DNA from 3 places in the Promicromonospora aerolata genome. Region 1 is predicted to be linked to each of the others. Evidence: riboswitches for the same ligand, from Rfam matches in the RefSeq annotation. Region 1 holds a riboswitch; each other region holds the start of a gene.
The links. Region 1 has a riboswitch for S-adenosylmethionine ahead of ACFSL2_RS17160 (methylenetetrahydrofolate reductase). Riboswitches for the same ligand answer to the same signal wherever they lie in the genome.
Positions count from the first base shown of each region.

Region 2: it holds a riboswitch for S-adenosylmethionine, as region 1 does, so the genes downstream of both, metE (5-methyltetrahydropteroyltriglutamate--homocysteine S-methyltransferase) here and ACFSL2_RS17160 (methylenetetrahydrofolate reductase) in region 1, are expected to answer to the same signal.
Region 3: it holds a riboswitch for S-adenosylmethionine, as region 1 does, so the genes downstream of both, ACFSL2_RS16055 (aminotransferase class V-fold PLP-dependent enzyme) here and ACFSL2_RS17160 (methylenetetrahydrofolate reductase) in region 1, are expected to answer to the same signal.

Region 1 covers NZ_JBHUHF010000001.1:3,853,263-3,863,426, forward strand. Annotated here, with positions in the region: gene ACFSL2_RS17150 (glycoside hydrolase family 2 protein) at 1-1,110, shown strand, start outside; gene ACFSL2_RS17155 (lysophospholipid acyltransferase family protein) at 1,200-1,844, shown strand; gene ACFSL2_RS17160 (methylenetetrahydrofolate reductase) at 1,943-2,887, opposite strand; SAM riboswitch class I at 2,892-3,007, opposite strand; gene ACFSL2_RS17165 (carbohydrate ABC transporter permease) at 3,102-4,025, opposite strand; gene ACFSL2_RS17170 (carbohydrate ABC transporter permease) at 4,025-4,900, opposite strand; gene ACFSL2_RS17175 (extracellular solute-binding protein) at 4,946-6,190, opposite strand; gene ACFSL2_RS17180 (hypothetical protein) at 6,418-6,636, opposite strand; gene ACFSL2_RS17185 (phosphodiester glycosidase family protein) at 6,633-10,164, opposite strand, start outside.
Region 2 covers NZ_JBHUHF010000001.1:812,215-822,378, reverse strand. Annotated here, with positions in the region: gene ACFSL2_RS03655 (hypothetical protein) at 1-22, opposite strand, end outside; gene chrA (chromate efflux transporter) at 160-1,407, shown strand; gene ACFSL2_RS03645 (TetR/AcrR family transcriptional regulator) at 1,493-2,197, shown strand; gene ACFSL2_RS03640 (NADP-dependent oxidoreductase) at 2,229-3,125, opposite strand; partial or broken gene ACFSL2_RS03635 (MarR family winged helix-turn-helix transcriptional regulator) at 3,225-3,518, shown strand; gene ACFSL2_RS03630 (YibE/F family protein) at 3,700-4,932, opposite strand; gene ACFSL2_RS03625 (HAD family hydrolase) at 5,007-5,837, opposite strand; gene ACFSL2_RS03620 (hypothetical protein) at 5,922-6,149, opposite strand; gene ACFSL2_RS03615 (TetR/AcrR family transcriptional regulator) at 6,149-6,439, opposite strand; gene ACFSL2_RS03610 (DoxX family membrane protein) at 6,558-7,013, shown strand; gene ACFSL2_RS03605 (GNAT family N-acetyltransferase) at 7,059-7,523, shown strand; SAM riboswitch class I at 7,969-8,071, shown strand; gene metE (5-methyltetrahydropteroyltriglutamate--homocysteine S-methyltransferase) at 8,080-10,164, shown strand, end outside.
Region 3 covers NZ_JBHUHF010000001.1:3,591,764-3,601,927, forward strand. Annotated here, with positions in the region: gene ACFSL2_RS16025 (hypothetical protein) at 1-70, shown strand, start outside; gene ACFSL2_RS16030 (DUF6506 family protein) at 67-390, shown strand; gene ACFSL2_RS16035 (helix-turn-helix domain-containing protein) at 512-1,513, shown strand; gene ACFSL2_RS16040 (LLM class flavin-dependent oxidoreductase) at 1,541-2,440, shown strand; gene ACFSL2_RS16045 (mechanosensitive ion channel family protein) at 2,534-3,307, opposite strand; gene ACFSL2_RS16050 (amidase) at 3,615-5,123, shown strand; gene ACFSL2_RS16055 (aminotransferase class V-fold PLP-dependent enzyme) at 5,125-6,543, opposite strand; SAM riboswitch class IV at 6,575-6,688, opposite strand; gene ACFSL2_RS16060 (MarR family transcriptional regulator) at 6,854-7,300, shown strand; gene ACFSL2_RS16065 (glycosyltransferase) at 7,297-8,511, shown strand; gene ACFSL2_RS16070 (phosphotransferase enzyme family protein) at 8,603-9,370, opposite strand; gene ACFSL2_RS16075 (ATP-binding protein) at 9,402-10,164, opposite strand, start outside.

The DNA of each region.
Region 1 (10,164 bases):
TCCGAGCGGCTGCGCACGTGGGGCCCCGGCGATCCGCACCTGTACGGCGTGGACATCACGCTGCACGACGCCGACGGCACCCTCGTCGACTCCGTGCGCTCCTACGCCGGCCTGCGCTCCGTCTCCATCGACGGGCAGGTCGTACGGATCAACGGCGATGCGGTGTTCCAGCGCCTCGTCCTGGACCAGGGCTACTGGCCCGAGTCGCTCATGACCGCGCCGTCCGACGACGCGCTCACACACGACATCGAGCTGGGCCTCGCGGCCGGCTTCAACGGCGCCCGGCTGCACCAGAAGGTCTTCGAGGAGCGCTACCTGTTCCACGCGGACCGGCTGGGCTACCTGGTGTGGGGCGAGTTCGGCGACTGGGGCGTCAGCGGCTACGGCACGCCGGCCGACGGCCAGCGACCCACGACGTCGTTCGTCGCGGAGTGGATGGAGGCGCTGCAGCGCGACCACTCCCACCCGTCGATCATCGGCTGGTGCCCGCTCAACGAGACGCACCAGGACCTGCACGACCGCATCACCCAGCTCGACGACGTCACCCGCGCCATGTGGCTGGCCACCAAGGTGGCCGACCCGTCCCGGCCGGTGCTGGACGCCAGTGGCTACTCGCACCGCGTCCTCGAGACCGACATCTGGGACTCGCACCTGTACGAGCAGGAGCCGGCCGAGTTCGCGAAGCAGGTGGGCGGCCTCGCCGAGGGGCGCCCGTACGAGAACACGCGTGACAACGGCACCAAGCTGTCGGTGCCGTACCGGGGCCAGCCCTACTTCGTCAGCGAGTACGGCGGCATCTGGTGGAATCCCGAGGCGGCCGCCACCGCCTCGGGCAGCTCACCGGACTCCTGGGGCTACGGCCAGCGCGTCGCGGACGAGGAGGAGTTCCACGCCCGGTTCCGTGGGCTCACCGAGGCGCTGCTCGGTGACCCCCGTATGTTCGGCTACTGCTACACGCAGCTCACCGACGTGTTTCAGGAGGAGAACGGCGTCTACCGCTTCGACCGCAGCGAGAAGCTCGACGTAGCCCGGGTCCGGAAGGTCCAGACCCAGGTCGCGGCGGTCGAGACGGTCGACGGCGGCGAGGACTCGGGCGACCGAGCCTCCTGATCTCCCCCGGGGGTTTGTAGGTCTCTTTAGTCTTTTTCACCACATATCACCCCGTCCACAGGGTCGCTTGAGGGGTGCACAATAGGCCGGTGACGTACCGGTTCCTCAAGCTCATCCTCTCGATCCTCGTGCTCGTGCTTCTGCGCCCGCGCGTCACTGGCCTGCAGAACATCCCGAAGCGCGGCGCCGTGATCCTGGCGAGCAACCACCTGTCGTTCATCGACTCGCTGCTCATCCCGATCATGGCGCCGCGGCACGTCGCGTTCCTGGCCAAGGCCGAGTACTGGACGGGCAAGGGGATCAAGGGGCGGCTCTCCCGCTGGTTCTTCACCAAGATGGGGGACATCCCGGTGCAGCGGGACGACCCGCGCGCCGGGCAGCGGTCGCTCGAGGACGCGCTGGCCGTGCTGCAGCGCGGCGGCGCGTTCGGCATCTACCCCGAGGGCACCCGCTCACGCGACGGCAAGCTGCACAAGGGCCACACCGGGGTCGCCTGGCTGGCCCTGACCGGCAAGGCACCGGTGGTCCCGGTGGCCCTCCTCGGCACGGACAAGGTGAAGCCCATCGGCAAGATGCCGCGGTTCGCCCGGGTCGAGCTGCACTTCGGCGTGCCGATCGACCCCTCGCGGCAGATCGCGGCCGGCACCAAGCCCGCTCAGGCGCGACGAGAGCTGACCGAACAGGTGATGCAGTCCATCCAGGCGATGAGCGGCCAGGAGCGCGCCGACACCTGACATGGTTACCGCCGCGGCTGCCGAGTGCAGAGTTGGACGCGGCTGAAGAGTCCTCAACCGCGACCAACTCTGCGCTCGGCAATCACGGGGGCCGGCAGTCAGGCGGCGGCGCGGCCTGACAGGCCTACGCGTTCTAGCAGGTCGAGAGCCGGGCGGTGCTTGTTGAACGTGTAGACGTGCACACCGGGCGCACCGGCGTCGAGCACCTCGCGGGCCAGGGCGGCGGAGTACTGGATGCCGTGCTCGTGCTGCGCCTCCGCGTCGACGGCGCCGTCGGGCGCGGTGAGCCCGTCGAGGTCCCGCAGGAGGCCTGCGGGTGCGACCACGCCCGTGAGCTCCTGGACGCGGCGGAGCCGGCGTGCCTCGGTGGTGGGCAGGATCCCGGCGAGGATCGGGATGGTCACCCCGGCCGACCGGGCAGCCTCCACGAACCCGGTGTAGGACTCGGCCCGGTAGAAGAACTGGGTGATCGCGAAACTCGCACCGGCCTGCTGCTTCTCCAGCAGTCGCCGCACCTCCTGGTCCCGGGTGGTGCCGGCTCCCGGATTCCCGTCCGGGAACGTCGCAACGGCGATGGTGAGCGGGCGCGTGGCGGCGCGCAGGGCGGCGCTGGCGTCAGCGGCGACGCGGCGCTGGTCCACCTGGGTGAGCAGCCGGACCAGGTCCACGCTGGAGCGCACACCGTCCGGCGACGGACGCCAGTCCGGCTCGTCGCGCGGCGGGTCGCCACGCAGGGCGAGGAAGGAGCGCACGCCGGCCTCGAGAAACTCGTCGATCACCTCGGACACGTCCTCGCGGGACGCCCCCACGCAGGTCAGGTGGGCCACCGGAAGCACCGGGGTGCCCCGGAGCAGCGTGGCGAGCACCTCGCGCGAGGTGGCCCGGTCACCCCCGCCGGCGCCGTAGGTGACGGAGACGAAGTCCGGCCGTGCCGCCACGAGCCGCTGTGCCGTCTCCCAGAAGTTGGGCGCGGCCTCGGGCCGACGCGGTGGCATCAGCTCGAACGACACTGTGGGGCGGTGCGGATATGCCTCGACAACCATGGTTGCTCCATCGAACCTGGCGTGAGCACCTTACGTCCACGCGCCACGGCTGCGGGGCAGGAAGTCTGCAGGTTGCTGCGGTGTCAGGGAGCCAGGACTCTCGACCGCTCTGGATGGGATCGCCACCATGCTAAGCGATTGTCCAGCACTGGGACGGATTCCGTCCGGCGGTCGAGACGCCCTGGTTCACCTGGTACCCGAGGGCGGCGCCTCGCTACTTCACCGAGCCCGCCACCAGGCCACCCACCAGCCGCTTCTCGATGGCCATGAACAGGATGATCACCGGGACGATCGCCACGATCGACACCCCGAACACGTAGTGCCAGGAGGTCTCGTACTGGCCGACGAACTTGGTGAGCGCCACCGACAACGGCTGGTTGCCCGGCGTCGTCAGCAGCACCAGCGAGGCCGCGAACTCGTTCCAGGACGCGACGAACGTGAAGATGACGGCGGTCACGATGCCCGGCCACACGAGCGGCAGGTTGATCTTCGTCAGGACGGCGAAGGTGCCGGCGCCGTCGATCTGCGCCGCCTCGTCGACCTCCCGCGGGATCGCCGCGAAGAAGCTGTGCATGATCCAGGTGGCGAACGAGAGGTTGAACGCCGCGTTGACCAGGATCATGGCCGCCCACGTGTCGAGGATCCCGATGGCGATGAACTCGCGGAACAGGCCCGAGGTGAGCACCGCCGGCTGGATCATCTGGGTGACGATCACGAGGAACAGGAAGACGAGCCGCCCCCGGAACCGGAACCTCGCCGTGTAGTACGCGGCAGGCAGCGCGACCGCTAGCACGAGCAGGGTGGCACAGAGCGAGATCACCAGGGTCGAGATGACGTTCTGCGCCAGCGGGGTCTCGGGCGTCGACCACATCGTGACGTAGTTCTCCCAGTGCCACTCCGTGGGGAAGTAGGTGGGATCGACCGACCTGATCTCCGCCTTCGTCTTCACCGAGCCGAAGAACATGATCAGGTACGGCAGCAGGAACACAGCGACCACGACGAGCCCGGTGAACATGCGGAGCAGGACCGACCCGATCGGCACCTGGTCAGCGGTGTACTTCCGCACCCGCCGGCGGTTGTCCGACGGCGGACGGGTCGCCTGGCGTGGGGTCGTCCCCGATTCGGCGATCGCAGTCATCAGACCTCCTTGAGGGGGCGGACGACCCGCACGTACACGGCCACGATGACGATGACCACGAAGAACGCGATCACGGAGAGTGCACTGGCGAGGTCGATCTGCCGCTGGTTCTGCAGATACTTGAAGATCATGGTCATGATGGTGTCGGCGCTGTAGCCCGGGATGGACCCCGTCATGACCCGCAGGATCGGCAGCGAGTTGAACACGTTGATGATGTTGATCAGCACGGCCACCGAGACCGCACCCCGCAGCTGGGGCAGCACCACGCTGAAGTACGTCCGTAGCCCGCCGGCACCGTCGAGGCGGGCGGCCTCCACGGTCTCGCCCGGGACGGTCTGCAGCCCGGCCAGGATCGTGTAGGTGGTGAACGGCAAGGACACGAAGACCGCGACCACCATGGCCCAGGCGAAGGCCGTGACGGGGTGCCTGGTCCAGCCGTAGCCTTCCGGCGACGCGATGAGGCCGACGTCGACGAGGAACGAGTTGATGATGCCGAAGTACGGCTCCAGGCCGTAGTGCACCACCATCGTCGTCATCACCACGCTCGACGCCCACGGCACGATGACGGCCATGCGCACCAGCCGGCGACCGGGGAACGACTTGTTCAGCAGCGCGGCGAGCGCGAGCGACCCCAGGAGGGTGGCGCCCACGACGCCGACCACCCATACGACGGTGCGTCCGAGGATCGGCCAGAAATACTGGAAACCGACCACGGCCGCGAAGTTCGCGAGGCCTACCCCACCGTCGTCCAGCCCGCTCTGGCTGATGTCGCGCGTCGAGTTCCAAAACATGACGCCCACCGGGAACAGGACCACGGCCGCGATGAGTGCGACCGCGGGCCCGATCCACGGCAGGGCCTTCAACAGGTCCTTCACGAGGCTCCCCGCGCTTTCAGTTCAGCGTTGCGTGTGCGGGAGGCATCAGCCCGCGTCGACCTGTGCCTGGATCTCGGCGAGGGTGTCCTTCGCCGAGGTGTCGCCGGCGAGCTTTCCGAACAGCGCCTTGAACGCGGAGTCCGCGGCGTTCCAGTCCGGGTTGGTGCTCGGGTAGAACTGTGCGTCCGGCAACCCTTCCAGGAACGGGGCGAGCGCCTCGTCGTCGGCCAGCGGCTCCGAGCCGGACAGCGTGGTGGGGAGGAAGCCCTCCGCCTCGACCCACGGGACGTAGACGTCGGCCGTGTACAGGTAGTCGAAGAAGGAGGTGATGGCCTCCTGCTTGTCACCGTCGTTCTGGAACGCCATGAGGTGGTCGGCCACGCCCAGCGTGAACGGGCTGCCGTCCTCGGTGGGGATCGGGTGGATCGAGTACTCGAGGTCCGGGTTGTCCGACTCGATCTGGCCCACGCTCGGCGGCAGGCCGACCTGCATGCCGATCTTGCCCTGGACGAAGATGTCGAAGAGCGGGCTGCGGTCGGACGCACCGGCGTCGGCCTGCGTCGCACCCTCGTCGATCATCTTCTCGGCGAACTCTGCGCCCACGAGGTTCTCGGGGGTGTCGATGGTGATCTGCTCGGCGTCGCCGAACGTTCCGCCGCCGCCCCACAGCCACACCGCTGCCTCGGCCTGCGCTTCCTCGGAACCGAGCGGCATGCCGTAGCCGGCCACGCCGCCGCCCAGCTTCGAGACCTTCTTGGCCGACTCGAGCAGCTCGTCCCAGGTGGTCGGCACCTCGGCGCCCGCCTCCTCGAGGAGCGCGTCGTTGACGAACAGCGCGCGGGACGAGGCGATCCACGGCAGTCCGTACGTGGTCCCGTCCACCTGAGCGTTCTCGAGGAACGTTGGCTGGAAGTCCGCGTAGGTCTCGTCGGAGGTGACCTCCTCGACCGGGTACAGCAGATCGTCGGCGGCGAAGCCGGCGAAGGGGCCGCCGTTGTAGATGTCCGGCGCGTCGCCGCCCTGGATCTTCGTGGCGATGACGGACTCGAGGTTGTCCCACGACTCGACCTGGAGCTTGACGTTGATGTCCGGGTTCGCATCTTCGAAGCCGGTGATCACGTCTTCCCAGAGACCCTGGGTCGCGTCGGAGTAGCTGGGGACGAGCAGATCGAGGGTGGCTCCGTCGCCGCTCTCTTCACCGCTCGACCCGCCGAACCCGCAGGCCGTCAGTCCCGTTGTCGCGGCGAGCGTGATCGCCATGATCCCGCCGAGCCTCTTGTACTGAGCCATTACCGTCCCTCTCCTTCGTGGTGGTGCAGGTCACGTTTGCACTTGCCCCCGAATCTGTCAACAGTTCTAACAAACCTGTGACCGACGAGTGACATAGGGCTCCGACAGCACGGTAGGAACCGGAAAAACGGCAGCAAGAAGGGCCGCAGCGCGCGGCTACGGCCCTTCTTCGCTCGGTCGGCGGAGTCCCCGCCGGAGTTCAGCGCTCGGAGTTCAGCGCTCGGAGTTCAGCGCTCGGTGGCACCTGCCATCGGCAGGCCGAACGCCAGCCCGACGGCCAGGATGCCGGCCACGAACAGGTACGGCGACGACGCCGCGCCACCGATCGCGCCGATACCGATCAGCGCGAACCCACCGAGGAACAGCGCGAAGCACACGATCGCACGTACCAGCAGGGTCGCGGTCGGCTCCTGCTTCTGCCTACGGGCCACCTCGAAATCACTCATGAGGCAAATCTACCGTCCTCCGAGGTGGTCCGGACGGACAGCTCGCCGGTCTGCCCGTTGACCGTGACGGTCACCGTGGCCTCACCCGCGCGCAGAGCGGTCAGCTCGTGCGTGTCCGGGTCGAGCGCGAGCACCGTGCCACGCGGGCATTCGCGCAGGGCCGCACGACCGGTCTCGTCCGTGGTGCACACCCGCTCGCCGGCCCAGGCCGACGACACCGGCCACGCGACGGGCACCTCGCGGGTCCCGTCCTGCACGACGACGGCGGTGACCGCTGCGGACCCGCCGACCTCGAGCGACCGGGGTCCGGACACGGTGACCTGCTCGGCACGGGCGTTGACCTCCCAGGACAGCCACGTGCCCCGCGCGTCGGCGCCCGACGCCGGGCGGACGCCCAGCATGGACCAGCCGGTGAAACCGCCGTCGGCCGGGGTGCTGGCCGGCCCCTTCCCGGAGTTGCCGTTGACGAGGTACGGGACGCCGTCCTGCGTGCTCGCGTGGAAGACGCCGACGTGCGAGCCGACGGACGCGATCGACTTGCCGGAGGTCTCCCGGAAGTCCTCGAACCAGTCGCGCAGCGTGTCCGCCTCCAGGCGGTCGGTGAGCCGGCTGGCCTTGGTCGGCAGCGGATCGTCGAGAGGGTGGTGGGCGAACACGACGACGCCCGTGACGGAACGGTCGGCCGCGGCGTCGTCGAGCGCGTCGCGCAGCATCTGCACCTGCGCGAAGTCCGCGCCCAGTCGGCCCGCCGACGAGTCGAGCATGACGAGCCGCGTGGTCCCGCCGGCGGCCCGGCCTGTCCCGGCACCGCCCGGCGTCGGCACGTCGAGCACCCGGGTCCGGTCGCCGAACTCCTCCTCGAAGTTGGTGATCGAACCGCCCATCACCTCGTGGTTGCCGGGCAGGTAGTACCAGGGGAAGCTCGCGTCGGCGAGCTCCTCGGTGAGGATCTGCCGGGCGAGGTCGAAGTCCGCCGGCGAGGCCTCGTCGACCAGGTCACCGTTGATGACCAGGAGGTCCGGCTCGTCGGCGACGATCTCGCGGAGGGCGTCCCGTGCGCCGGCCACCGCCCCGGACCCGGGGTCACGGGCGACGAACTGCGCGTCCGACAGCACGGCCACCCGCAGGGGCGAGCCGTCGGTCGCGCCGTCCGCGGCCACCGTCGGGTCCTCGACGCGGGAAGACTCCGGAGCGTCCACGGCGGGCGGGACCTGCGCCGCGACCCGGGAGAACGTGAGGGCACCGGAGTACTGCGTACCCGCCGCCGTCTCCAGGGCCCGGATCCGCTGGAGCCGCAGCGGGAGCTCGACACCGTCGGGCACCGGGAAGGTGACCTGGCGCCACCCGGTCCAGGTGACCTCCGGTCCGTCGAGCTGGCTCACCACGCCGTCGCCCTGCCGCACCTGGAGCCGCAGCCAGGCCCCGTTGCCGTCACCGTTCACCCACATGGTGACCGCACGCGGCGCGCCAGGCAGCTCCCGCCCGCCCGTCGCGGCCTCGGGCAGCACCGCGTACTGGCCGCGGGTCGCCGTGGACTGCGTGAAGTCGTAGGTCATCCGCAGGCCAGCAGCGTCGTCGTACCCGTCCGCCGGCGCGACCGAGCCGCCCGGAGCGCGGGCGTGGGCCGACGTCCAGGAGGCGGCATCGGCGAAGTCCGCCACCACCTCCTCCTCCAGGCTCACCGTCACGGCGACCTCGGCGGTCAGCTCCGTCCCGTCCGGGCCGGGCACCGAGAGCTCGAAGCTGGTGCCGCCGACCTCGGCGAGCGCACGGACCTCGAACGAACCGTCGGGCGCCGGAACGAGCTCGGCCACCGGGCCGTCCCCCGCCGTGCCCGTCGCGGCCCCGGCCACCGTGACGGTGACGTCGCGCGCCTCGATCGGCGCGGCGAAGCCCTGCGCGTCGTAGCCCGTCAGGACCAGCGGCGCCGTGGCATCGGCGTCGTCCAGCCCGATCACCGGGGTGTCGACACCGGTCCGGACCAGGCTGCCGAGCACCTCGATCTCCGTGGTCCCGGTGGCGAGGCCGGTACGGCCGAGGGACGCAGCGGTGACCGTGGTGCTGCCGGGCTTGCGACCGGTCACCACGCCGTCCCGCACCGACGCGACCGATCCCTGACGGGTGCGCCACGAGGACGGCTCGGTGGCGACGGGGCCCATCGCGTCGTCGTACCCCTTGCCGACCAGGGTGCGGTGCAGGCCCGGGAAGACCCGGTCGGCATCGGGGGCCGGGACCGTGGTGCGCACGTCGAAGGCCTCGAGCCGGCCCGAGCCCGCCGGCACGAACAGACCGAGCCCGTTGGCGTCGGAGCGCTCGTAGCCGTCGGACGGGCTGTTCAGGATCGTGGTGCCGGTGTCCCCGGGCAGGCGGGCGACCATCTCGGAGGAACCGCCGCCGTCGAGGTTGATCGCGTCGTCGGCGCCGAGCTGCGCCATGAGCTCACCCAGCTCGTACAGGTTCATGCCGGTGCTGTGGGACTGGCGGCCGTCGACCACCACGAAGTACGCGCGGTCGCCCGACTCGTCGAAGCCGACGGCGGTGCGGGGGTGCCGCAGCTCGACGTGGTCGCCGGTGGCGGACGTGACCTCGCCGTCCTCCAGCAGCGGGTCCTCGGGTCCGCCACCGATCGCGACGGCGACGTCGCCCGCGTCCTCGCGCAGACCGTAGGTCACGTCGACGTGGTCACCGGGCCGGAGGCCCGCGAGGGCCTCGGCCGCGGCACCGGGCCGCGCCACGACGGCGCGGGTCCCGTCCGGCAGCTGCCCGCCGGTGGGCTGCCCGACGGCGGTGACGGTCCCGTCGGCGTCGACCGTCACCTCGACGCCGCGCTCGCCGGCGGCCAGCGGACGCGTCCGCGTGAAGTCGCCCCAGCCGGCGTCGTACACGGCCACCCCGCCCGCGGGCAGGGCCGTCACGTTCAGGCCGCTGACGGGGAGCTCGGTGCGGTGGCCCGAACCCGCTGTCGCGTCCCAGCTCACCGAGCCCTCGAGGAAGATCTGCGCGAGCCGTCCCGCGCCGTCGGACCCGAACACGACCGAACGTTCCCGGCCGGGGGACGCGGACTTGATCAGCGTGCCGTCGTCGACGGCCGCGCCGAGCGCCGCGCCGGAGTTGTTGATGTCGAAGTAGTCGCCGTTCACCGCGGCGATCGCTCCGTGGGAGGCCGCCATCTCGGAGACCGTGGCATTGTCGGCGACGTGGTCGGGACCGACGTAGCCGACCCGCACCCCTTCGCCACCAGCCGCTCCTCCGTCCGACGAGCCGAGGTCCGCGACCAGCACCTCGCCGCTCAGCCAGCCGTCCGCACTCATCCGGGCGAATTGGGTGAGCTCCAGCCCGGACGCGATGCGCCGCTCGTCCCGGCGCGTCACGATGGCGTCGCCGTCGTCATCCAGGTCGAGCCGGGTGACATCTGGGGCGATTTCGACAGGCCGCCCGGACCTCGGCGGAGTCTTCGCAAACGGTGTCGGGGCGGTCAGCGCGGTGGCGCTGCGGGGCACGTCGTCGGGCCACGGGCTCGGTGCGGCC
Region 2 (10,164 bases), 3.0 Mb from region 1:
CCGGCTGCTCCTCCTGTGCCATGCGGGTCAGCGTAGGGCCGGGCGGGCCGGGCCGGTACGAAAGGGCCGGTACGAAAGTGGCGGTACGAAACTGGTCACCGCGGGACGGGTCGCCGGCGACACCGGTAGCGTCCGGGTGTGCACCCTGGAGGCTCCGGCATGTCGACGTCCGACTCCCCCGCTCCGACCGCGTCAGGAGGGGGCTCGGCACGCGAGGTGTTCCTGGTGTTCCTGCGCCTCGGGCTCACGTCGTTCGGCGGGCCGGTGGCGCACCTCGGCTACTTCCGTGACGCGTTCGTGGTGCGCCGCCGGTGGCTCGGCGACCGTGCGTACGCCGACCTGGTGGCGCTCTGCCAGTTCCTGCCCGGACCCGCGTCGAGCCAGGTCGGCATGGCGATCGGGCTGCGACGGGCGGGCATCGGCGGGCTGCTGGCCGCCTGGGCGGGGTTCACGCTGCCGTCCGCCGTGCTGCTCGTCGCGTTCGCGTACGGGGTCACGGCGTTCGGGGGCGACGCCGGGGCGGGGTGGATCGGCGGCCTCAAGGCGGCGGCCGTCGCCGTCGTCGCGCAGGCGGTGCTCGGCATGACCCGCACCCTCGCCCCGGACGCGCGCCGCGCGACCATCATGGGGGCCGCTGTGATCGCGACGCTGCTCGCGCCGTCGGCGCTGGGGCTGCCGGTCGTGCTGAGCCAGGTCGGCGTGATCGTGCTGGCGGGCGCCGCGGGGCTGCTGTGGCTCCCCGACCCACCCGGCGACGGTGACGACGAGCCGTTCTCCGTGCCCGTCCGGCGCTCCGTCGCGGTGGCCTGCCTCGTGGTGTTCGGTGCGCTGCTCGTCGTCCTGCCCCTGCTGGCGGCCGCCCGGGACGGTGGCGTGGCCCGGCTCGTCGACATCTTCTACCGCGCCGGCTCGCTCGTCTTCGGTGGGGGCCACGTGGTCCTGCCGCTGCTGCAGGCGGACCTGGTGCCGTCCGGCCTGGTGGGCCACGACCAGTTCCTCGCCGGCTACGGCGCGGCGCAGGCCGTACCGGGCCCGCTGTTCACCTTCGCGGCGTACCTGGGTGCCGTCACCACGTCCGGGCCCGCGGGGCTCGCCGGTGCGGCGATCGCGCTCCTGGCCATCTTCGTGCCCTCGGCGCTCCTCGTGGTGGGCGCGCTGCCGTTCTGGGAGCGTCTGCGCGGCGCGCGGCACGTCCGGCGTGCGCTCACCGGCGTGAACGCGGGCGTGGTCGGGCTGCTGGCCGCCGCCCTGTACGACCCGGTGCTCACCCAGGGGGTCCTCGACACGGCCGACCCGGTACGTGCCCTGGCGCTCGCCGTCGCGGCGTTCGTCGCGCTGGCGAAGTGGTCGGCGCCGCCGTGGGCGGTGGTGATCGCGGCGGGGCTGCTGGGCTGGGTGGTGCTCTGAGCCGCGGGCCCGCTCCACGGCCCGCTCCGGGCCCGTTCCACGAGCGCCGCCGGGCCGCGGCCGCCGCGCGTACTAGGCTCGCGCCATGCCCGTGGACGACGACGACACCCGGCCCCTGACCCGGCGCGAACGGCTCCGGCGGCAGACCGTCGACGAGATCGTCCAGGCGGCGCTGGAGCTCGTCGACACCGGGGGCGCGCACGGACTGTCGCTCGCCTCGGTCGGCAAGGCCATGGGCATGACCCCTCCCGCGCTCTATCACTACTTCGCGTCGCGTGAGGCGCTGCTCGACGCGCTGGTCCTGGCCGGATACGCCGACCTCGGCACCGCCGTCGAGGCCGCGGCCCAGGCGGCGGCGGGCCGTCCGGCCGCGAATCGGCTGTCCGCCATCGCACACGCGTGGCGCCGCTGGGCGCTGGACCATCCGCGCCGGTACTCGATGCTCTTCACCGGCAGCCGGCGCGAGGCGGTGGACCCGCTGGTGAGCGTCAGCCCGATCAGCCGGAGCATGCTCGCCCTGGTCACGACGCTCCAGGAGGTCGCTGTCGCCGCCGGACCCCAGCCGGCCGCCGGCTCGGCGCTCGACGCCGACCTGTGCCGGTGGGGCGCGTCCCTCGGCCTCCCGGCGGCGGCCGCGCCGGCACTCCGGCTCGCCCTGTCGACCTGGTACCGGGTGCACGGCCTCGTCTCGCTGGAGATCGTGGGCGCGTTCGGCACCATGGGGCTCGACGGCGAGCAGCTGCTGGCCGCCGAGCTGGAGAGCCTGGCCGGCGAGGCCGCCCGCGCCTGATCGCCGGCGGGCGCCGCCCACCGCGCCGCCCTCACGGCACGAGGACCACCTTGCCGCCGGCGTGCCCGTCGTCGACGATGCTCTGCGCGCGTGCCGCCTCGGCAAGCGGCAGCACCTTCGCGACCGGGACGGACACCGCACCGCGGACCACCTGGTCGAGGAGGTCGGCGAGGGCCTCGGCCGAGTGCTCGGACCCCTCGGAGAACTGCACGCCCAGCGCATGGGCCGCCGGGTCGGCAAGGGTGAGCACCCGGTCGGTGCCGCCGCGCAGCTCGATGCTGTCCGGCAGCACGCCGCTGCCCGCCGTGTCCAGCACCGCGTCGACGGTGGGGGTCAGCGCACGGATCCGGTCGACGAGCCCGTCGCCGTAGGTGGTGGGCGTCGCCCCGTACCCCGCGACACGCTCCTGGTTCACCGGCGACGCCGTACCGATCACGCGCACGCCTGCCGCGACCGCGAGCTGGGTCGCGAGCCCGCCGACGCCGCCGCTCGCGCCGTGCACCAGCAGCGTCTCCCCCGGCTTCAGGTCGAGGAGGCGCAGCGCGCGCCGGGACGTCTCGGCCACCACGGGCAGCGCCGCCGCCTGCGGCGCGTCCAGCCCGACGGGGACCTGCGCCCACACGTCCAGGACGGCCAGCTCCGCGGCGCCCCGGCCGGCCGGACCGGCGACCCGGTCACCGGTGGCGACCCCGGTCACGCCGGCGCCCACCTGGTCCACGAGACCCGCGACCTCCAGGCCCGGCACGGCGGGCAGCGGTGTGGTGAACACCGCCTCCATGGCCCCGGACCGCACCTTGCCGTCGAAGGCGTTGACGCCCACGGCCTGCACCCGGACGCGGACCTGTCCGGGCCCGGCCTCCGGCTCCGGGACCTCGCCGAGGTGCAGGACCTCCGGGCCGCCGAACTCGTCGAAAACTACTGCGCGCATCGTGTTCCCTCGTTCCGGATAGTTTTGCTGTTCGAGACAGGTAACCAGCGGGACCCGCCCCACTATTCCCAGCCCGGCCTACCACGCAGGACGAGTCCTATGCTGGACGGCATGACATCTGACCGGGACAGTGAGTCGAACCCGTTCGCCACCGGGCCGCTCAGCCTTGCCATCTTCTCGCTCGCGCGGGCGCACCGGGCGCTCGCCGCGGACCTGCTGCGCCCCCTCGGGCTGCACCCGGGCCAGGAGCTGCTGCTGATGTTCCTGTGGGAGCACGGGCCGCAGCGCCAGACGGACCTGGCCGAGCACGTCGCCACCGACTCGGCGTCGATGACCCGGACCGTCCAGCGGTTGGAGCGCGCCGGTTTCGTCCGTCGTCGGCCCAGCACCACGGACCGGCGGGTCACCCTCGTGGAGCCCACACCGGCGAGCCAGGCGCTGCGTCCGCGCGTCGCCGCGATCTGGGCTCGGATCGAGCAGGCGACGGCGGGCGACCTCGGCCCGGCCGAGCGCGAGGACGCGACGGCGCTGCTGCGCGCGTTGGAACGGAACGTGGGCAGCATCGCCGATCCTGCTACGTCGCCGACGTCCCGGGGACCCGCTGGGACGCCCACGCCTCGGCCACGGGCGCCATCAGCTCCGGGTCCGACGTCGGCTCGGCCGTCGTCGAGCCCGCCGTCGCGTCCGCCGGGCCGGGGACGGTGAGCGTCGCGATGGCGGTGGTGACCGGGATCGCGAGGACGAGCCCGATCGACCCGACGAGCGTGCGCACGACCTCCTCGGCGATCTCGCCCGAGCTCAGGGCCGTGGCCGGCGACTGGTCCACGAGCCAGACCATCATGAGCAGGGGCAGGGCGGCGCCGACGTAGGCGAAGGCGATCGTGTAGACGGTCGAGGCGATGTGGTCGCGTCCGATGCGCATCGCCCGCGTGAACAGCTCGGCCCGCGACGCCGTCGGCGCCACGCCGCGCAGCTCCCACACCGCGGACGCCTGGGTGATGGTCACGTCGTTCAGCACGCCCATCCCGGCCAGCACGATGCCGCACAGCGCGATGCCCCGCAGGTCCGCCCCCGGTGCGCTCGACGGCAGGAACGCCGAGGCCTCGTCGGTGGTGCCGGTGATCTGCGCCGCGCCGGAGGCCCAGGCGGCGAGCAGCGCGGTGAGCCCGAGGCCGACGAGCGTGCCGAGCAGCGCGGTCGACGTGCGCGCCGACAGGCCGTGCGCCAGGTACAGCGTCACGAACATCACCAGCGACGACGTCACCAGCGCCACGCCGATCGCCGACTCGCCCGCCAGCAGCGCGGGCATGGTGAAGCCCAGGAGCACCACGAACGCCATGCCGAGCCCGGCCATCGCCGCCAGCCCGCGCCAGCGCGCCACCAGCAGCACGACGGCGGCATAGGCAAGGGCCAGCAGCGCGATCGGCAGCTCGCGCTGGTAGTCCATGAACACCAGCGGGTCCACGCCGGGCTGCGAGACCTGAGAGATGTCGACGGCGGTGATGCGGTCGCCGTCGGCGAGCGGGACCGACGGCCCGGGCGACTGCATGCGGGAGGCCTCGCCGCCCGGCAGCTCGACCGGGATGCTGCCGGTGGCCGGGTCGGCGGGTCCGGTGACCGTGACGTCGACGAACGACGTGCCCTCTGCCTTGGCCGGCATCCGGTCGGGCACGTCGGCGGCGTTCGGCCACAGCAGCCACACGCCGACCAGGGTCAGGAGCAGCGCGGAGACCAGGGTGATGACCAGCAGGAACGTCGTGCGTGGCGCGGCAGGGCCGGCCGAGCCGTGCGAGTGAACGTGCGCCATGCGCACATCCTGACCCAACCGCGCTGCGGCGGCGCGGCGAGCGAGCGGGCAGCCGAAGGACGGGGTGCGCGGGGTCAGGCTGCGGGGAGGAGGGCGTCCGCGAGCGCCGTGGCGGCGCCGTCCTCGTCGACCGTTCCCGTGACGCGGGTCGCTACGGCGCGGACCGTCTCGGGAGCGTGGCCCATCGCGATCGACACCGCCGCCCACCGGAGCATGTCCAGATCGTTCTCGCCGGCACCGACGGCGACCGTGCGGGAGGGCGCGACCCCCAGCTCGACCCGGATGTTCTCGAGCGCCGTCGCCCTGGTGATCCCGGGTGCGGTGACGTCCACCCAGTCCACCCGAGCGGGGATGGCGGTGACGCCCGACGCGCGCAGCGCCGGGGCGAGGCGCAGGGCCCACTGCCCGTACACCACGACGCGTGGCGTCGGCCGCGCCCAGACGCCGTCCAGCGCCTGGAGTACCTCCTGGTGTCCGTCGAGCTGCCGCTCGGGGAACCGCCTGGTGACGCGGTACCCGGTGCCCACGACCTCGGCGGCGAGCCCCAGGTCCGGGCGGGTCCGGGCGACCAGCCGGCACACGGGCTCGGCGTCCAGGGGCACGACGTCGACGATCGAGCACCCGTCCGGCCGCACCCGCGCGGTCACCGCACCGTTCGCCGCGACCACCCAGCCGTCGTGGACGCCGAGCTGGCGGGCGGCCTGCACCGCCCCGGACAGCGACCTGCCCGTGGCGACCACCAGGTGGTGGCCGGCGGCGCGGACCGCCGCGATCGCGTCCAGCACGGCGGGCGTCGGCCGGCGACCGGCACGCACGAGCGTGCCCTCGACGTCGCAGGCGACGAGTGCAGGTGTGGACGTGGGCACGTCCGAGAGCGCTGCGGCCCCGGAGGTGGTCGCGGTCACGGTATTCCCCTGGTGATAGAAGGCGGCACCATCATGTCTCATACTGGGACATTTGGGAATTTCCATCTCAACCGGAGAGCACCGTCAGGGCAGCCCCAGGACCGTCCGGCACAGCACCGGCTCGGCGGCCGTGGCGACATCGGGCCCGGTGATGGCGCCCGAGAGCCACAGGCTCGCGAAGCCGTGCGCCACGGACCAGGCGGCGCGCGCGGCGTCGGCGTCGGACGCCAGCCCCGCCAGGGCGGCGGAGGCGGTCTGCTCCGCCGCACGCAGCTCGGCGTCGTCCCCGTGCAGGAGGCTGCGGTCGAACATCACGGCGAAGTGCCGGGGTGGTCGACGGCGAACCGCACGTAGGCGAGCCCCGAGGCGAGCAGGTCGTCCTCCGCCTCCGCCAGGGCGGCGGTGAGCAGCCTGAACCCCTCGGCCGCCACCGCGGTGAGCACACCGGCCTTGTCCCCGAAGTGGTGCGCCGGCGCCGCGTGGGACACCCCGGCGAGGCGGGCCAGCTCCCGCAGGCTCAGCCCGGCCGGCCCCCGTTCGGCGACCGCCGTCGCGGCGGCCGAGGTCATCGCCCGCCGCAGGTCTCCGTGGTGGTAGTTCATCCCGCCTCCTCCGCACCGCGTGCCGCGGGCACCCTCGCCTCATCTTTCCATTGACAAGATAGCACCGAAGATGGTGAGGTGTCGCATGAACTAGTCACCGTCAAGATTGGATTCGGCCATGCCCGTACCGCTCCCCGTCCTCCTGCTCGGCGTCACCGCCGTCGCCCGCCTGCTGGGCACCGTCGCGGTGCCGGCCCTCGACTCCTGGCACGACGCCGCCCGTGTCGGCGCCGCCGCGATCTACCTCCTGGCCGCTTCGGGCCGGCTCATCCCCCGGGTGCGCCAGGACCTCGAACGCATGGTCCCGCCCACGCTCCCCCGCCCCGACCTGCTCGTCGCGGGCACCGGAGCCCTCGAGCTGCTCGGTGGGGTCGGCCTGCTCGTGCCCGTCACCGCCCCGGCCGCCGCGATCTGCCTCGGCCTCCTGACGCTCGCCATGACGCCGGCCAACATCTCCGCGGCCCGGCGCGGCATCCTGTTCGGCGGATCACCCGCCACCCCCGTCGGCCGGCGCCTCGCGGAGCAGGCCCTCTACCTGGGGGCGCTCGCCGCCGTCGTCTGGCTGCCCTTCTGACGGGCGAGGCGGCCGCGCAGCACGCGCCGCGGGTAGGATCCCGCCGTGCTCAGCCCCGCCACCCCCGACGACCTCGACGACCTGGCGGCGTTCCTCCGGACCGCCGACCTGACGGTCGCCGCCCTCGCCGAGCCGGCGGTGCACCTGTGGCTCGAGCGCGACGACGCCGGGGCCGTGGGCGCGACCACGGGATTCGAGCTCGGCGGCGAGCACGCCCTGGTCCGTAGCGTCGCCGTCCGTCCGGACCGGCGCGGTGCCGGCGACGGCCTGCGCCTCGCCCGCTTCGCCCTGGACCGGGCCGCCGACGCCGGGGCGCACCAGGCCTGGCTGTTCTCCCGCCGGTCGGGCGGCTTCTGGCAGAAGCTCGGCTTCGCGGCGACCACGACGGACGCCCTCGCCACCGCGCTGCCCGACGCCCACCAGGTGCGACTGTTCCGCGCCACCGGCCAGCTCGACCGCGAGGTCGCGTGGCAGCGACCGCTGCCGCCGTCTGATAATTTCGCCGCATGAGGTCTCCAGAAGCATCCAGGTTCGGGCTGCCGGTACTCCGGTAGCCCGAGATGCCCCTGTAGAGACCCCCGAGGTACGACCTCGCCCACCCGCTCCCCCGTGACCGACGTCCGGGGAGCCGGTGCCTCCCCGCGCATCCGAAGGGCCCGTAGTGCCGTCCTGGCCTACCCGTTCCCCCTCCCTTCGGAGTCGTTGCGGCACGGCGATCGGACCGCTCGGGCCCGCCGGGCCGCCGGCGGCCAGTGCGGCACTTGCCGGAGCGGCCGCCGCGCTCTGGTTCGCGGCGACCCGAACCCGCTTGGCACGCTTTTTCTGACCATGCAGCTGCTGCCAGGAACCGCGTGAACCTGGCAGCAGCTGCATGGTCGGCGGGCAGCTCTGACCTGCTCGTCCCGAGGTGTGGACGGTTTTTCGACCACATCGCGGGCATGCCTACGATCCAGGCTCATCATCCAGAGCGGTCGAGAGTCCTGGCTCAACGACACCGCAGCAACCTGCCTCCGGATCGCCGATGCCGGGCAAGGTGCTAACGCCAGGTCCGATGGAGCTGATACGCATGGCAGTCACGCACTCGCACCTTTCCCCCGCCACGATCCTGGGCTACCCGCGCATCGGCCGACGCCGCGAGCTCAAGCGCGCCGTAGAGGCGCTCTGGGCCGGTCGCACGACCACCGACGAGCTGGAGAACACCGCCGCCGAGCTCCGGCTCGCCACCGCACGACATCTGGTCGACCTGGGTCTGGACGCCGGTTCCGCCGCCGTCCCCGGCTCGTTCTCGTTCTACGACCAGGTGCTCGACGCCGTCGCCCTGCTGGGCGCGGTGCCCGAACGGTTCCGGGACCTGGCCGGCGACGGCGCGCTCTCCCTGGAGGGCTACTTCACGCTGGCCCGTGGCGAGGGCGGCCGGCCACCGCTCGAGATGACCAAGTGGTTCGACACGAACTACCACTACCTGGTCCCGGAGATCGGGCCGGCCACCCCGATCGGGTTCGCCGACGACCGGGTGGTGCGTGAGTTCAGCGAGCTCGCGCACCCCGCCGACGGCGGACAGGCCGTCGTGACCCGCCCGGCGCTCGTGGGCCCGGTGACGTTCCTGCTGCTCAGCAAGCCCGCCGACGGCGCCCCCGACGGGTTCCACCCGCTGGACCGGCTCGACGACGTCGTCACCGCCTACGCCGGGCTGCTGCAGGCACTGGCCGCCGCGGGTGCGCCCTGGGTACAGCTCGACGAGCCCGCCCTGGTCACCGACCTGCTGGACGTCCCCTTCGACGAGGTGGCCGACGCCGTCCGCCGGGCCTACAGCCGCCTCGCGACCGACCTCTCCCCCGCGTCGGCCGGCGACGGCGCCGCCGAGCGTCCCGCGATCCTGGTCACCGCGCCGTACGGCGACCTGCGCAGCGCGGCCGGCGACGGCCTCGCGCTGCTGGCCGGCACCGACGTCGAGGCGATCGGGGTCGACCTCGTCAAGGGCGCCGTACCCGACGGCCCCGTCCCGGGCCTGGAGCGCAAGACCCTGGTCGCGGGCGTCATCGACGGGCACAACATCTGGCGCGCAGACCTCGACGCCCGCCTGGCCACGCTCCAGGGCCTGGCCGCGCTCGGCGCCGGCGCGGTCGCCGTCGGCACCTCGACGTCCCTGCTGCACGTGCCGCACGACGTGGCCGACGAGCCCCGCCTCGACCCCGGCCTGAAGTCGTGGCTCGCGTTCGCCGACCAGAAGGTCACCGAGGTCGTCACGCTGGCCACCGGTCTGGCCGAGGGCCGCGCGGCGGTCGCCGCCGCGCTCGCCGAGTCCAGCGCGGCGGTGCGGTCGCGCGCCCAGGCGCCCGGCGTCGTCGTGCCGGAGGTCCGCGACCGCACCGCGGCCCTGACCCCCGCCGACGCCGAGCGCGCACCGTACGCCGAGCGCGCCGCGGCCCAGCAGGCGAGGCTCGACCTGCCGCCGCTGCCGACCACGACCATCGGCTCGTTCCCGCAGACGGCGGAGATCCGCCGCACCCGGGCCTCCTGGGTGCGGGGCGAGCTGTCCGACGCGGAGTACACGGCAGCCATGCGCGCGGAGATCGCGAGCACGGTCGCGCTCCAGGAGGAGCTGGGCCTCGACGTCCTGGTGCACGGCGAGCCCGAGCGCAACGACATGGTGCAGTACTTCGCCGAGCAGCTCGACGGCTTCGCGACCACCGTGCACGGCTGGGTGCAGTCGTACGGCTCGCGCTGCGTGCGGCCGCCGATCCTGTGGGGCGACGTGTCGCGGCCCGCGCCGCTGACCGTGGACTGGACCGCGTACGCGGCGTCGCTCACGAACAAGCCCGTCAAGGGCATGCTCACGGGTCCCGTCACCATCCTGGCGTGGTCGTTCGTCCGTGACGACCTGCCGCTGGGCGACACCGCCGACCAGGTGGCACTCGCCCTCCGGGACGAGGTGACGGACCTGGAGGAGGCCGGCATCGGCGTCGTGCAGGTGGACGAGCCCGCGCTGCGCGAGCTGCTGCCGCTGCGCCGGTCCGCGCACGCCGGCTACCTGGACTGGTCGGTACGGTCCTTCCGCCTCTCGACCGCCGGGGCGGGCACCGCCACCCAGGTGCACACGCACCTGTGCTACTCCGAGTTCGGCCAGGTCATCGGCGCGATCGACGGGCTC
Region 3 (10,164 bases), 260 kb from region 1:
GCCCGGAGCGTCTGCCCCTGGAGTCGGAGCTCAACCCGGTGTCGATCGAGAAGGTCTGGGGCTGACATGAGCGCGAGCTGGGCCTACATCTTCGGCCAGCCGGGAGCGGATCCCGTGGCCGACCGGGTGGTGATCGAGCGCGAGGGGCAGCGCACGACGCTCGTCCCCGTACCGGACGAGTCCGCGGTCGCGGAGGTCGCCGTCGGGCTGGTCGACGAAGGCGTCGAGCTCATCGAGCTGTGCGGCGGGTTCACCGTCCAGGACGCGGCACGGGTGATCGACGCGGTGGACGGTCGGGTCCCGGTCGGGCACGTGACCTTCGGCCTCGAGTCGGTCACCGGGGCCGCGTCGTACAAGGCGCGGTTCGAGGCAGAGCACACGGGCGACTAGCGCCACCGTGGGGGACGGACGCCGGCGGCGGAGACCCGCACGTCCTCGGTGATCACGTGCCGGAGGCTATCAATCCCGTATCCTCACCACGGCGGCGAACTTCATCCGGCGGGAGGATGCCATGCTCGGTGACGTGCTCGGCCTGACGAAGCCGCAGTCCCTCGCGTACCGCGACCTGGTGGCGTCTCCGTCCCTCGACGCGACGGAGCTGGGCCGGCGGCTCGGATGCGACCCCGGAGACGCGCTGGACGTGCTCCGTGCGCTGGAGAGCCACGGGCTCGCCGCCCGGCAGAGCGCGGACGACTCCCGCTTCCAGGCGGCTCCCCCCGAGATAGCGCTGGGCGCGCTGCTCGCCCGCCGCAAGGACGAGATCCGCGCCGCACAGGTCGAGCTGATCGAGCTCGAGGAGGAGTTCCGGCGGTCGTCCGCACTGCGGCCGGCCACCGACGTCGTCGACGTGGTGCACGGAGCCGACGCCGTGAAGCACCGCATCATGCAGCTCCAGCTCGGCGCGCGCGAGACCGTCGAGTCGTTCACCAAGCCGCCCGTGTTCGTGATGCCCGCCGACGAGAACACCGCGGAGGACCAGGCCGTCGCGCGGGGCGTGCACTACCGGGTAGTGGTGGATCGCGTGTTCCTGGACACCGGTGTGCTGCGGGTGGACGACGTCGCCGCGGCGATCGAGAACGGCGAGGACGTGCGATTCTCGGAGCGGGTGCCGATCAAGCTGTTCATCATCGACCACCGCCTCGCCTTCGTGCCGATCCAGACCGTCGTCGAGGCGGGCACTGAGGGCTCCGACCTGGCACCCGACCTCGTGGGCGCGCTGATCATCCACCCGTCCGGGCTGCTGGACGCCCTGATCGCCCTCTTCGAGAGCGTGTGGCGCGATGCCACCCCGTTCGCCCGGCCGGGCGAACGCTCGGACGCGTCCGACCTCGAGCAGGAGGACAGCCGCATCCTCGCGCTCATGCTGGCCGGCCTCACCGACCAGTCGGTGGCGAACCAGCTGGGGCTCTCCCTGCGCACCGTGCAGCGTCGCGTCAAGGTGCTCATGGGCATCGCGGGCGTCTCGACCCGCATCCAGCTGGGCTGGTACGCCGCCCGTAAGGGGTGGCTGTGACGCCCTGAGCCGTGGCAGCGTGGGGCCATGACCAGACTGGCGTACATCATCCGGCCGTCGACCCCACCGACCCGCATCATCCCGCTCGCCCGTGCCGTCGAGTCCGCGGGGATCGACGAGCTCTGGTTCTGGGAGGACTGCTTCCAGACGGGCGGCATCGCCACCGCGAGCGCGGTCCTGTCCGCCACCGATCGCCTCCGGGTCGGGATCGGTGTGCTCCCGACGCCGCTGCGCAACGTCGCGCTCACCGCCATGGAGATCGCGACGGTCGACGGGATGTTCCCGGGCCGGCTCGTCCCCGGGATCGGGCACGGCGTGCAGCCCTGGATGGCTCAGGTGGGAGCCAAGGCGGCGTCCCCGCTGACCCTCATGCGGGAGTACTCGACGGCGCTGCGCGCGCTGCTCGCCGGGGAGCGTGTGACGACGTCGGGCCGCTACGTGTCCCTGGACGACGTCGCGCTCGACTGGCCACCCGCCCGGCCGGTGGCGATCCCGGTCGCGGCGACGGGACCGAGGTCGCTGCGCTTGGCGGGTGAGGCCGGTGACGGTGTGGTGCTCGAGGGCTCCGTCGGCCTGCCCAGGCTGCCCGCGGCGCTCGCCCGGGTCGCCGAGGGGAAGGCAGCCGCCGGCCGGGACGGCGTCGACCTTCCCGTGATCCAGTTCGTCTCGGGCGGCACCGGGCCCACCGCCGTCGCCCGCCTGCGGGCGGAGTTCACCGCCATGGACATGGGCGCGGACGTGGCCGACGACGCCGGCCTCGCGGCGTACGCCGTGTGGGGCGACGCTCAGGCGCTCGCCGACGGCGTGCGCCGGTACGGCGAGGCGGGCGTGGACACCGTGGCGCTCCAGCCGACGGAGGACGACCCGGACCTGGAACAGCTCATCAGTGTGGTCGGGGCCGCTCAGGAGCTCCTCGGCGCGTCGTAGCCGCCGCATCCTCGGGCGCACAGTGCGACGCCGGGGCCGCATCGTCAGGTGACGGTGCGGCCCCGGCGTCGTCGTGACCGGCCGGTCAGGCGCTCAGATGTCGCGCGGCGGCGGTGGGAACGAACCCGAGGCGCCCGGGTCCGTGCGCGGCGCGGTCCCGGGGGTGGTGCCGGGCTCTGCGGCGGGCGTGGCAGCGGCGCCACCACCCGACGAGAGGTTGCCGAGGAGGCTCTCGACCCGCGGCCGCATGGGGCCGATGAGGGCACCGCCGACACCGACGATCAGAATTCCGGCCAGGGTGGCCAGGAATGCCACGAGGACGGGCATTGTCACGGTGGTGCCGATGCCGATCTGGTTCACCGCGGCGATAATGCCCAGCGCGATGATGAAGAACGAGACCGACTTAGCAACCAGCGGGCCGTAGGAAACCCCACCCATGGAGTTGAGGATAAGGTCCTTCACGGCATTCGCGATGGCGCCCGCGATCACGACGATGACGATCGCGACGACCAGCTTCGGGAGCCACGCCACGATGTCGTTGACGATTGCGCTCACCGGGTTGGTGGGCCCGAAAGCGCTCAGCGCGAGCTGCAGCGCGATGAGCAGGATGAAGTAGTAGATGATCTTGGTGAGCAGCGAGATCGGCTCGATGCCCGACCCGGCGAGGAGCCGGTTGGCACCCGCCTTCTCCAGCACCTTGTTGAAGCCGATCCGCGTCAGGATCATCCCTACGAACCGGGCGATCGCCTTGGCGATGAAGTACCCGATGAGGAATACGATCAGGAACACGAGGAGCTTCGGGATGAAGCTTGCGACCGCGCCCAGCGCGTTCGTGAGCGGCTCCAGCCAGTCGACCTGGGTCGGCACAACAAGACCTGCACTGAGGAATGGCATAGTTCTCTCCCCCTTCGAGACTTTTCTCGTCACCTCTGCTACGCCACGGTGGCGCAGCACAAAGGTGCCGACACTCCACGAACATATGCCGGAGAAGCGCATTCTGCGCGGCGTGGCATTGCTTCTTGGGCGCACCTTTCGGCAAAGAAGGCGCATATGCGCAGGTCAGACGGTCGAGAGCGAGTTGTCGCGTTCATGAATTGAGCCAGGTCCGCTGTAGAGCGGGTGAGACATATACGGCATTTCCGCGGGTCGGTGCCGAGCGCCGTAGCCTGGCCGGATGGATGCCCTGCATGAGCGGACCGCCGTCGAGCTCCGTGACCTCCTCGCCGCCGGTGACCTCACGCCCGCGGAGGTCACCGAGCATTTTCTCGACCGGGTGGAACGGCTCGACCCGACCGTCGGAGCCTTCGCCACCGTCACCCCCGAGCTCGCCAGGGAGCGCGCAGCGGCCCTCGGGCGGGACGGTGACGGCACCGGCGGCGCACGGTCGGCGTCGGGCGGGCTGTGGGGCCTGCCCACGGGGGACAAGGACCTGTGGAACCGCGCGGGCGTGCCGACGGGATTCGGTTCACGCGCGTTCGCGGGCCTGCCGCCGGCCGCGGAGAGCGACGAGATCGTCCGGATCCTCGACGCCGCGGGTGTGGTCAGCCTGGGCAAGACGGCGGCGCCCGAGCTCGGCTTCCCCGCCTACACCGAACCGGTCGACGCCCCGCCGGCGCGCACACCGTGGGACCTGACGCGCGGCGCGGGCGGATCCAGCGGTGGTGCGGCCGCGGCGGTGGCGGCGGGCATGCTGCCGTTCGCTCCCGGCTCCGACGGCGGCGGCTCGGTCCGCATCCCCGCCGCCGCGTGCGGCGTGGTCGGCCTCAAGCCGACGCGGGGCCTGCTGCCGGCGGGCAGCGGCGTCGACTCGCTGGGCGGGCTGGTGGTGAACGGCCCGATCGCGCGCACCGTCGCGGACACCGCCCTGCTGCTCGAGGCGATGCTCCCGCGGCTCGCCGGGGGCGGCGTCGCGCATCCGTTCTCGCTGCGTGCGCCGTCGTACGAGGCGGGCGCCTATCTGGCGGCCGCGCAGCGCGCCACGCTGCTTGACCCGCGGACCGGGTGGAGCGGGCCGGAATCCGGAACCGCACGGATCGGCGTGACCACCACGTCGGCGTGGGACGAGTTCTATGCGATCACCGTGTCACCCGAGGCCAGGGCGGCCCTGGACGCGGGCGTGGGAGCCCTGACGGGGTTCGGGCACACGCTGGACGAGATGGTCCTGGCCGAGGCGCCCGAGTACGCACCGGCGTTCCGGACCCTGTGGATGGGCGGCGCGTCGGCGGTGCCGATCGACGACCCGGAGACGCTCGGCCGGCTGGAGCCGCTGACGCAGTGGCTGATCCGGTCGGGGCGCGAGGTGCCGGCGCGGCAGCTCGCCGAGGCGGTGCGCACGCTCAACGGCTACGAGCGCTCGCTGGTGGCGCAGATCAGCGTGTACGACGCGGTGGTGACGCCCGCCCTCGCGCTCACACCGCGCCCCATCGGGTGGTACGACGCCCAGGACCCCGAGCGGAACTTCGAGCAGCAGTGCCAGTACACGCCGTTCACGTCGATGCTCAACGTCGCGGGGCTGCCCGCGATCACCGTGCCGACGCACTGGACCGCGCCGACCGCCGAGGCGCCCGCAGGACTGCCGATGGGGGTCCAGATCATCGGCCGGCCGGGCGGCGAGCTCACCCTGCTGGCGCTGGCGGCACAGGTGGAGGCGGCCCTGCCGCGTCCGGCAGCATTCCCGCTCTGACCTACTCCGGGTCGGGGAGGCAGCCGAACTCGTCCTGGAAGCCCGCGGCCGCGGTGGCCAGGAGCCCCGCGAGGCCCGAGCCCTCGGGCACCGGACGGGGGTCGTCGGTCACCACCCACAGGCCGTCGACGACGTCGTAGCCGGCCTGCGGGCCCTCCGCCACCAGCCGGCCGACGGCGGCGACGAGCCGTTCGACCTCCTCGCCCGCGGTGCCGACACCGACCGAGGCGCGCACCGCCCCGGCGTCGAACCCGAGGCGGCCGAGCAGCGGGTGCGCGCAGAAGCGCCCGTCGCGCACGCCGATGCCGTGCTCCGCGGACAGGTACGCGGCGACGAGGCCCGGGTCGTAGCCGGCCACCGTGAAGGTCACGACGCCCACGGGGTCGACGGCGTCCGCCCACACGCGCACCACCTCGACGCGGTCGATCGCCTCGAGCCCGGACACGAGCCGGTGGCGCAGCGCGTTCTCGTGCGCCACGACATCTTCCGGCGCGAGCGCCGCGAGCTCCTCGCACGCCGCGGCGAGCGCCACGGCGCCGATCACGTTGGGCGAACCGGCCTCGTGCCGGGCGGGACCGTCGTGCCAGTCGGTGCCGGCGACGCGCACTCGTCGCACGGCGCCGCCACCCGCGAGGTACGGCGTGCCGGTGTCGAGCCAGTCCCGGCGGCCCACGAGCACACCCGCACCGAACGGCGCGTACGTCTTGTGCCCGGAGAAGGCGAGGTAGTCGACGCCCGTGGATTCCAGGGAGATGCGCCGGTGGGGCACGAGCTGGGCGCCGTCGAGCACCACGCGTACGCCGTACTCGTGGGCCACCGCGACGATCTCGTCGACGGGCAGCGACTCGCCCGTCACGTTGGAGGCGCCGGTGAGCGCGAGGAGCGCGTACTGGCGGTGCGCGGCGGCGTCGGCCAGCTCGTCGCGGATCTGGGTGAGCGTCTCGGCCACGGTGGAGCCGCCGGTCAGCACGGTCGCGTCGGCGCCGCGCTGCCAGGGCAGCAGGTTGGCGTGGTGCTCGACGTCGAGGACGAGCACGCGGCCGGGCTCGCCGTCGGGCTGCGCGGGGACGCAGCCGGCGAGCAGGTTCAGGGAGTCGGTGGTGTTGCGCGTGACGATCGTGAGGTCGTCGTCGCGGGCGCCGACGAACGCACCGATGGTGCGGCGGGCGGTCTCGTACAGGGCGGTGCTCACCTGGGAGAGGTAGCCCGCGCCACGGTGCACGCTGGCATAGAGGGGGAGCACCTGGGTGACCCGGTCGGCCACGGCCTGCAGCGCCGGGGCGGACGCCGCGACATCGAGGTTGGCGTAGGGGACCCGGGTGCCGTCCACGAGGGGGACGAGGGTCGCACCACCGACCACGGGGCGCAGCGGTGCGACGCCGGTCACCGCAGCGTCGCGGGTGAGAGTGGTTGCCGACATGGCGTCCTCCAGCACAGTCCTGGGGGCGATTCCCCCGCGCTTGCCACGCGCGGCTGCACGCGGCCAGGTCGTCACCCGGAGCACCCCGCCGCGGAGGGAGGGTTGCCGACCAGCGAGCCGGGGCTTGGCGCTGGCACTCATGACCTGCCGTCATCCTGGGCTGCGGCACATCCGCTGTCAACGCGCGTCTCATATTTTGGTCTCAACATATGGGCGCAAAGGTCGCCGGCGGCCGGCGCGCGCCGCCGAGTCGGAGAAGTTCCCCGTTCAGAGTGTTCGGAACGGACCGAACAAGCGGTACGCTTGCCGCATGAGCGCCATCGAGGACTTCACCGAAGAGGCCGGGCTCTTCTACGAGCGGCTCGGTCTGAGCCGCACGGCCGGCCGGGTCGTCGGGCACCTGCTCGCGTCGGACGATGACAGCGCCGACGCACCCGACCTGTGCGAACGGCTCGCCGTCGCCAAGAGCAGCATGAGCGTGGCCCTGCGCCAGCTCGACCAGGCCGGCATGGTCGAGCGATTCCGGCGTCGCGGCGAGCGCCGCGACCGCTACCGGCTCACCGACGACGTGTTCGGCCGGGCCTTCCGGGCCAAGATGGCGGAGTTCGACGCGTTCCAGGAGCTTGCCGCGCACGGCCTCGCCGCGGTGGGCGACGACCCCGGCCGGCGCAAGCGGCTGGAGAACATGCGCGACATGTATGCCTTCATGGCGGATCGCTTCCCCGCGCTCCTGGACGAGTGGGAGGCCACCCGATGAGGGTTCTCCTGGTCACCATGGGCAGCCGGGGTGACGTCGAGCCGTTCGCGGCACTCGGCCTCGAGCTCGCCCGGGCCGGCCACGAGCCGCTGCTGGCCGCACCACGCCGACTGACCGAGGACGCGGCGGCCCGCGGACTCCCGGTCGCGCCGCTCGACGATGGCGTCTTCGCCCTCCAGGAGCAGGTGGCAGGAAAGGGGGCACGGGCGTCGATCACGGCGGCCCGGTCTGCACTCCCGCTGCTCCGCCGCTGGCTCGACGACCTGGCCACGCTGCGGGACAGCGGCGCCGACGTCGTCGTCTACGCGCCCAAGACGCTCGGCGCACCCCACCTCGCGGACCTGCTCGGGGTGCCGTCGATCGCCGCGCTCCCCATCCCGCTGTTCACCCCTACCGTGCGGTTCCCGTCACCGCTCAGCCCGGTCCCGCCGCCCCGGTTCCTCAACCGGGCGAGCTGGGGACTGGCCGGAGTCATCGAGGCCCCGTACCGCCGCATGGTCCGGTCCTGGCGGTCCGAGGTGCTCGGCCTGACCGGTCCGACGACGGGACTCGCCGAGCGCGTGGCCCGCGACGGCGTCCTGCACGCGTGGAGCCCGCACCTGCTGCCCGCGCCGGACGACTGGCCGGCCGAGCTTGCGCCGACCGGGTTCTGGAGCCTGCCGCCGAACGGCCGCTGGGCGCCGTCCGAGGCGCTGGACCGGTTCCTCGATGCCGGCGAGCCGCCGGTGTACGTCGGCTTCGGCAGCATGGTCGTCAAGAACCCGGAAGCCTTCACGGATGCGGTGCTGGACGGGCTGCACCGTTCGGGGCGACGCGCGGTCCTGGCGACGGGCTGGGGTGCGCTCCGGCCCTCGCGTGTGCCGGAGACCGTCCACGTGCTCGACCAGGCACCGCACAGCCTCCTCCTGCCCCGCACGTCAGTCGCGGTGCACCACGGGGGCGTCGGCACCGTCGCGGCCGCCCTCCGGGCCGGGGTGCCCCAGGTGATCCGGCCGTTCCTGGGCGACCAGCCGTTCTGGGCGCGGCGGGTGCACGAGCTGGGGATCGGCGCCCCTGCGCTGACCGGCAAGGTCACGGCCGACCGGTTCGCCGCGGCGATCGACGACGCGGCGGGCCGGGCCGACGCGGCACGTGAGCTGGGCGCCCGGGTGGGCGAGGAGGACGGCGTCGCCACTGCGGTCACGCGGATCGAACGAACCGCCGAGAGTTGATCAGCCGGGCGCGGGTCCGGGGCCGGGTCCGGGGCCGGCTCCCGGCTCCGGGCGGCCGTTCGGCCCGGCCCGGCCCAGGCCGACCGCCGGGTCAGTCTCGCTCGGCGGCCGCGACGAGCGCGACGATCCGCTGTGCGTCCGCGCGGTACATGGCGGCGTGCTCGCGCAGCTCGGCCGGACCGCCGTCGTCGACCCGTGCCTCGGTCCAGCCGGCCAGGTCGTGCAGCTTGTCGACCATCGCGCCCAGCACCTTGGCACGCGGGTACGGGTACCCGTACGCGGTGATCAACGCGTCGAGCCGCGCCATCGGGTCCAGGTGCCCGACGCCGTAACCCACCCCCGCGAAGGCGTCACCCGACAGCGGCGTGATCCGATAGGCGAGGTAGGCCAGGTCCCGGACCCGTGGACCCGGCGCAGCGGTGTCGAGGTCGATGAGGCCCGCAAGCCGGCCGGCGCGAAAGACCATGTTGTAGGGCGCCGCGTCGTTGTGGCAGATCACCTCGGCGGGTTCGGTCGCGGGGAGCCGCCACCGGGCGTCAGCCGGGGCGAACCCCGCCGTGGCGTCGTGGAAGCGCCGCAGGAGGCGGCCGGCGTCGGCCAGGACGTCCGCGGACCAGAGCCACTCCGGGGCGGGCCACCCCGGAACGTCGCCCGGCAGGAACGAGACGACCTCCCGGCCCTGGTCGTCGAGGCCGAGCGGCTCGGGAACCTCGGCCATGCCGCGGGCACGGACGTGGGTGAGCAGGCGCTGGACGGTCGGCGTCCATGGGCCGGCCGCGCGGTGCACGGTGTCGCCGACCCGCACGACGCCGGTGGTGTTGCCGCCGGTCAGCTCGTGCTCGTCCACAGGTCTGTCCACAGCCTTTCCACACCGTTGTCCACAGCCTTCGTCATGGTCCGAGCAGTGCCAACGGAACCACTGCGATCCCGTCCTGGGGTCGACGATAAGCGAGCGGCCCGGTCGTCATCACAACGGCATCGAGAAGGTCGTCGCCCAGTTTCTCCTTCAACCAGCGGAGATGCTTCACATCCTTGTCGTTCGGCAGTCGGTTCAGCTTTACCTCGATCGCCAGCACCTTCCCGTCGTCGCGCTCCACGATGAGATCGACCTCATGCTCGCCGCCCTTGGTCCGCAGATGTAGGACGCGCGCTCGTTCGACCTCCGCATGCACACGGACGCTCAGGGCTACAAGGTGCTCGAACAAGGCACCGAGCAGCGTGCCGTCCCGGGCCACGATCTTTCCCGGCTGGGGCTTGTCGATCAGTGCGCCGGCCCCGACTCCCAACAGTCGTGCGGCAAGCGCCGGATCGGCGAGGAAATGCTTTGAGACCTGAGTAAGAGACGCCAAGCGATTCCGGCTTCCGACCCAGGCCGGCACCTCATCGAGGATCCACAGCCGTTCCAGGGTGTCACGGTAGGCAACGGTCGTCGGACGGGTCGGCTTGTCGCTGATCCCCTGTGTCGCCGCGTCCAAGATCGTCTCGTATGTCGCCGTCGTTCCCGTTGCCGCCGCATAGGCCGTCAGCCATGCCTCGAGCGCTCTCGGACGACGTACCACATGACCGAGCTCGCTGAAGTCGTGCTCGACGATCCGTGCCAGGTAGCTGTCGAGGGCGTCACGATGGTGTGTGCCTTGTCGAGTGCGAATGCCA